DNA from 3 places in the Vibrio chagasii genome. Region 2 is predicted to be linked to each of the others. Evidence: predicted binding sites of a transcription regulator. Region 2 holds the regulator's gene; each other region holds the start of a gene.
What was found. Region 2 encodes PurR, which represses purine synthesis genes. Its sites were predicted from a motif close to TNANGNAAACGTTTNCNTNA; they were not measured.
Positions count from the first base shown of each region.

Region 1 (2,277 bases), 450 kb from region 2:
TTACTGTGATGTTTGCTGCACCTAGTGCTGCATCTGCTTCTTTACCTGTGATGTCTTTGTTGATTAGGTCAACTAGGAACAGGTGGTTCTCTGTAGAACCTGAAACGATGTTGTAACCACGCTCAAGGAATTCAGCAACCATTGCTTTTGCGTTAGCAACTACGCGTGCTTGGTACTCTTTGAATTCTGGCTCTAGTGCTTCTTTGAACGCTACTGCTTTACCAGCGATAACGTGCATTAGAGGACCACCTTGGCCGCCAGGGAATACTGCTGAGTTCAGCTTCTTGTAAAGATCTTCGCCTTCGTTAGAAAGGATAAGGCCACCACGAGGGCCTGCTAGCGTTTTGTGCGTTGTTGTTGTAACAACGTGCGCGTGTGGAACAGGGTTCGGGTAAACACCTGCCGCGATTAGACCCGCTACGTGAGCCATATCTACGAATAGGTAAGCACCTACTTTGTCCGCGATTTCACGCATGCGCTTCCAATCACAGATTTGAGAGTAAGCAGAGAAACCACCGATGATCATCTTAGGCTTGTTCTCGATAGCCAGCTTTTCCATCTCTTCGTAATCGATTTGACCTGCTTCGTCGATGCCGTAAGGGATGATGTTGTAAAGCTTACCAGAGAAGTTTACTGGAGAACCGTGAGTTAGGTGACCACCGTGCGCTAGGCTCATACCTAGAACTGTGTCGCCTGCGTTTAGTAGCGCCATGTATACAGCGTTGTTTGCTTGAGAACCTGAGTGAGGCTGTACGTTTGCGTACTCAGCACCAAACAGCTCACATGCACGTTCAATTGCTAGAGTTTCAACTTTGTCTACGTACTCACAACCACCGTAGTAACGCTTGCCTGGGTAGCCTTCAGCGTATTTGTTTGTTAGCTGAGAACCTTGAGCTTCCATTACACGTGGGCTTGTGTAGTTTTCTGAAGCGATAAGTTCGATGTGCTCTTCCTGACGAAGAGTTTCTTCTTGAATAGCTGCGAATAGATCCGCATCGTAATCAGCAATGTTCATGTCACGCTTAAGCATCTGTATCTCCTGACTCAGATTGTACTGAAAGTTTCAAAAAAACCACACAACGACCGAAAGCAAACGTTTCCGTCACCGTTTTGATGTGACGCATTCTACATAATTTGATCTAGGTCATAAAGAGCTAATTGCAATTTTATCATGCCGTTTTTTCATAATCACAAATAAGATTCATCATGGTTATCGGGCTTATCCAACCAAAGATGTTCCTTACTGTCAATTTTACGATTTACACCCTGTAAAACGCAGATTACATAGGTTTACCTTAATTTTGCCCCTCTAGCTACCGAAAGCTTAAGTTTTTCTCTACTATGCACGCCTTTATTGATTAGGTAATTATTAAAACGATGGAAAAACACTCACGTAAAGAAGATTGGATTGCAGTCCTGACGGGCACGTTTTTAGTAGCGTTAGGCGTCTTCTTTTTACAGTCTGCGAATCTGCTTACCGGAGGCACTACTGGTCTGGCTCTACTGTTGAGTCAATTTTTGCCTGTAACCTTTGGTATTTTATACTTTGCCGCTAACTGTCCATTCTATCTATTGGCGTGGAAACGTTTTGGTCGCAGCTTTGCGATCAGCAGTGCGATTTCCGGTGCTTTAGTGTCTGTGTTTGCCGATCATTTATACTTGGTTATTTCGCTCGAAGTTCATAATGAGATCTACTGTGCCGTTGCCGGTGGTTTATTGATGGGCTTGGGTATGCTGATTCTGTTCCGCCACCGTTCTAGCCTAGGTGGCTTCAACGTCTTGTGTCTATTTATTCAAGATCGCTACGGTATCTCAGTGGGTAAAACTCAAATGGCGATCGACGCGTGTATTCTGTTTGCCTCGTTCTTCTTTGTATCGCCTTGGGTGATTGCAGTGTCAGTGCTAGGTACAGCAGTACTGAATATCGTACTAGCGATGAATCATAAGCCTACACGCTATTCGGTGAACTACGCGTCTTAACACCAGCTATCCAATCAATGAATTACTAGCTGTTTTTCATAACGAAAACAGCTAGTATTTACCTTTTGCGCACCCTATCCAGCACAAATAGCTCACTTAAAGATTAGCCAGATTGAATTAATGTAAGTGGAGCAATCCAAAGCCTTGTTGGCAAACTTATGACCAACTGGGGTACTGAAGGTCATGAGCTTTATTTTATGATTAGATAGACCTTAAGAAAGTGAGCTGACTACCTAGCCCTCAATCAACAAAATACGAGTTTCGTAAGGACGCAAGACTTGATGATGCGATGTTACT
Region 1 covers NZ_AP025465.1:2,671,610-2,673,886, forward strand. The annotation lists gene glyA (serine hydroxymethyltransferase) at 1-1,030, opposite strand, end outside; gene OCV52_RS12220 (YitT family protein) at 1,378-1,980, shown strand; gene treC (alpha,alpha-phosphotrehalase) at 2,214-2,277, opposite strand, start outside.
Region 1: the regulator PurR is predicted to act here: its motif matches at 1,086-1,105, upstream of glyA (serine hydroxymethyltransferase).

Region 2 (2,277 bases):
TTCTTTCTTAACTGGTTTAGGCGAAAATGAAACTCTAAAGCCTGCTATTGATAAGTTAGTTGATGCCCTGAACCGCCTACAAACTCGCGAAGATGCACAACTAGAACTGTCTGCTGACTTTTGCGACCTTTTCCTAAAGACAGATAAGCATGGCGCCCTTCCTTATGCTTCAATGTACATCGGTGAAACTGGCCTATTAAACGATATACCAGCGAAAGAGATGGAAGAGATCATGGCTAAGCACAACCTAGTGGTTAACCAAGATCTAAAAGAACCAGCAGACCACATCGCTATCGAACTCGACTTCTTAGGTAACCTAATCATTCGTTCTAATGAAACAGAATCAGAAGAAGTACTAGAAAAATCGTTCGAAGTTCAGCAACAATTTATCGAGCAACAGCTATTAACTTGGATCCCGAAATTCAACGTTAAGTGTCACGATGTTGATGAATTCGGTTTCTACGCTGCTGTATCTTCTCTGCTAATGGCTTTCTGTCAATTAGATGCTCAATATTTAGCTGGTGAATAAGCTTAACTGATGACTAGGTAAATAAATTCCGTAGAATGTGACAATTCACCCGGATTTCTGGGTGAATTGTATTGCGAGTATTTTCTAGTCAGTCTAGAATTGTGACCGCAAACGATAAAATATGAAACATTCACGAAATGCTATGCTTATTAAGTTCAGAGCATTTCGGTGTTAAAACAAGCCGCTCACTAGCGGTTTTTTGTTTTTTAACACTTTAGTACCCAAAGAGCCCTACAAATTTAAGCTCTTAGTTAGGTAGCTTAACGGCTACTTCACTCCGTACTTTGGGGAAAGTAGCTTCTAATAGGATAAAACCATGGCCACTATAAAAGATGTCGCTCGCTTAGCAGGCGTATCAACCACAACCGTTTCTCACGTAATCAACAAAACACGCTTTGTTGCAGAAGCGACTCAAGAAAAAGTAAATAAAGCGGTAGACGAATTAAACTATGCACCAAGTGCTGTTGCTCGTAGTTTGAAGTGTAATTCAACACGAACCATCGGCATGCTAGTGACTCAATCAACCAACCTATTCTTCTCAGAAGTTATCGATGGTGTTGAGAGCTACTGCTACCGTCAAGGTTACACTTTGATCCTGTGTAACACGGGTGGTATCTATGAGAAGCAACGTGACTACATTCGAATGCTTGCAGAGAAACGTGTAGATGGCATCTTGGTTATGTGTTCAGACCTAACTGAAGAACTGAGAGAGATGTTAGACCGTCACGCTGACATCCCTAAAGTAGTCATGGACTGGGGCCCGGAGAGTTCTCAAGCAGATAAGATCATCGATAACTCTGAAGAAGGTGGCTACCTAGCGACTAAATACCTAATCGACCGCGGTCACTCAAAGATTGCTTGTTTAAGTGGCCACTTAGACAAAGCGGCGTGTGTGGAGCGTATCGCTGGTTACAAGCGCGCTTTGGAAGAAGCTAACATTACTGCAAATGACGACATGATCATCGAAGGTAACTTTGAGTGTGATACTGCCGTTCTAGCCGCTGACAAAATTGTTGAGATGGAAGATCGCCCGACAGCTGTATTCTGTTTCAACGATACCATGGCACTAGGCTTGATGAGCCGCCTACAGCAGAAAGGCATCTGTATCCCTGAAGATATCTCTATCATTGGCTACGATAACATCGAACTGGCTGAGTACTTCTCTCCACCATTGACTACCGTTCACCAACCGAAGCGCCGTGTCGGTAAGAACGCCTTCGAAATTCTGCTTGAGCGTATTAAAGACAAAGACCATGAAAAACGCGTCTTCGAAATGCACCCAGAAATTGTTGAACGTAGTACAGTTAAAACGTTAAATTAACTGATAAATTGAGTTTATTTTCATCAAGCGCACCTTTGGGTGCGTTTTTTTTATCAGCAACTAAAATAAACCTAGTTTCATATGATAAAGATCATTAATTGAAGCAACATCACACTTTGAAATAACAAGTGTGAGCCTCATTCAACAAAAACTTTATTCTATTCAATCAGTCACGCACAGGGCAAATCACTTGAAAAGGTGAGACGCAAAGCTTCCGGCCTAAACCACTCGTTGGTATGGTAGCGGGGTTACCGATGGCAAAATGCAGTAACTACTAATAATTTAGTAATTTACGGCTTATTGACAATGTAATTGCAACATTTTGCTAATCTCTCGGACCTGCTTATTTGGTGGCGTAGTTCAAATACACCGAGATAAATAACATGGATAAACCGATACTAAAGGACTCAATGAAGTTATTTGAGCC
Region 2 covers NZ_AP025465.1:2,220,983-2,223,259, forward strand. The annotation lists gene torD (molecular chaperone TorD) at 1-529, shown strand, start outside; gene purR (HTH-type transcriptional repressor PurR) at 846-1,850, shown strand; cyclic di-GMP riboswitch class I at 2,021-2,106, shown strand; gene OCV52_RS10145 (TfoX/Sxy family DNA transformation protein) at 2,234-2,277, shown strand, end outside.

Region 3 (2,277 bases), 260 kb from region 2:
GCACAAATCGCTTTAAAGCCGTATTGTGAGATGAAAGAGCGACGCTCTGGTACCAAGCTACCTAGGCCACCAATCAAAATCGCCATTGTTGAGATGTTGGCAAAGCCACACAGTGCGAAGGTTACAATCGCTTGTGAATGCTCGCTAAGAACCTCTTTCGCATCCATTAACTGAATGAAAGCGACAAATTCGTTCACAACAATCTTGTTACCGATCAGTGAACCTGCAACGATAGCCTCAGACCACGGCACACCGATCAGCCATGCAACGGGTGCGAACACATAGCCTAGGATAAGCTCGAAGCTTAGGTTTACGCCAAACCATCCCCCAACAATACCTAGCAAGCCATTCAGCATTGCAATCACACTGATAAAGGCAAGAAGTGTCGCACCCACCGCAACGGCAATACGAAGTCCAGACATAGCCCCATCTGCCATTGCCTCAACTACGTTTGTTGCTCGTGGAATTTCAACATCTGACTCAATGTTTTCTTGAACATCGTCAGCATTACCTGGTACTAAGATTTTAGCCATCAACAAACCTGCAGGTGCAGACATGAATGCCGCTGCGATCAGATAGTTTAGGTCAACACCAAGCGATGCATAACCAACAAGCGTACCACCAGCAACAGATGCCAAACCACATACCATCACTGCGAACAGTTGTGAATCCGTCATGTGTTTCAGGTAAGGCTTAACCACCAACGGTGCTTCAATCATGCCAACGAAGATATTTGCTGTCGCAGACAGGGATTCTGCACGGCCTGTGCCCAAGAACTTCTGCAGCGCGCCACCGATAAGGTTGATCACTTTTGGCATAAAACCTATGTGGTACAAACCAGAGATAAGCGCAGAGAAAAAGATAATAATGCCCAGAACGTTAATCGCGAAAACGAAACCGTTGTTCGTAAGGCCACCAAATAGGAAGTTAATCCCTTCTTGACCGTAGTTGATCAAGCTAGATACCGCACCAGTGGCTGCATTCAACGCTTCTTTACCCATTGGAACATATAGAACCAATAGCGCGAATGAGATTTGTAGTAAGAAAGCCAGAGAGACTGTTCTTAGTGGAATATTTTTTCTGTCCGTAGATAGTAACCAAGCGGCAACTAAAATAGTAATAATTCCAAGTAGCGAAGCCATGTGCGTCAACCTAAAAGTTGTAGTTAGGAAAGGCGACGCATTCTATAGAGGAAATCGTTTGCGGCAAGCGGCGGTTGTTAATGTGATGTTGGGGTAATCACTCTTGAGTAATGATTTTAATTAAGCTATTGAATTTTAATAATTAAATTTGATTAAAAAGCGTACTTTTTCCATATGGAAATTATATTTATAGATTTGGAAACAGTTAACGATGCAGTTCGACGCACGTTTTTAGGTTTTCATCCCAGTACGTCGGCGATCCAATATGATCTTTTATGAACTCAATCACCGCAGAAAGCTTCTTCGGCATGTTCTTTCGACTCGGATACACAGCATAGAATGGCATCAGCTGACTCGCTCTCCATTCCGGCAAGACTTGGATTAATTTGCCCGTTCTGAACTCTTCCTTCACTAAGTAAGTGGCCAAGTAAGCCACGCCCCACCCGGATACCGCTGCGTCTCGAACTGCCTCAGCTAAATCCACCGAGTAATCCCCGGCCACTTTAACACTAAGGTTCTCTTGTCCGTTATCAAACGCCCACGATGTGTAGTCTCGCTCTCGGCTGCGATAGATAAGACAGTTGTGGTCAATCAAATCAGACGGTACGTGTGGTGTCCCGGCTTTAATCAGGTAATCGGGCGATGCTGCTACCACAAACTGGCTATCAGCTAATCGCTGCGCAATGTACCCTTCTGGCAGGTCTTCATTATTGGTGATCCAAAGATCTAAACGCTCTTCAATCATGTCCACTTTGTAATCGAACAGGTGGACTTCGATTCTCAACTGAGGATAAAGCTGTCTGAGCTCATCAATCGCAGGAATAATATGTAAGGTGCCAAATGACTGCGACAGCCCAACACGCAGTATTCCTGAGATATCATCACGCTGGCTGTCCATATCCATTTGAGCCGCTTTTACCGTGTTAAACAGTTGCTCACAGTGCTGATAGAAGACTTCCCCCGCTTCCGTTAGCGTTAGGCTACGTGTGGTTCTTTGTACTAGCTTGATTCCAATGGAGTCTTCGAGCAAAGCAACTTGCTTACTGATATGAGACACCGAAACGTTCAAGCTTTTTGCAGCACTGGTAAAGCCATCGTGCTTAATTAATGCATGGAATATCACCATCTGTGCAGC
Region 3 covers NZ_AP025465.1:2,485,005-2,487,281, forward strand. The annotation lists gene OCV52_RS11325 (NupC/NupG family nucleoside CNT transporter) at 1-1,142, opposite strand, end outside; gene OCV52_RS11330 (LysR family transcriptional regulator) at 1,348-2,268, opposite strand.
Region 3: the regulator PurR is predicted to act here: its motif matches at 1,189-1,208, upstream of OCV52_RS11325 (NupC/NupG family nucleoside CNT transporter).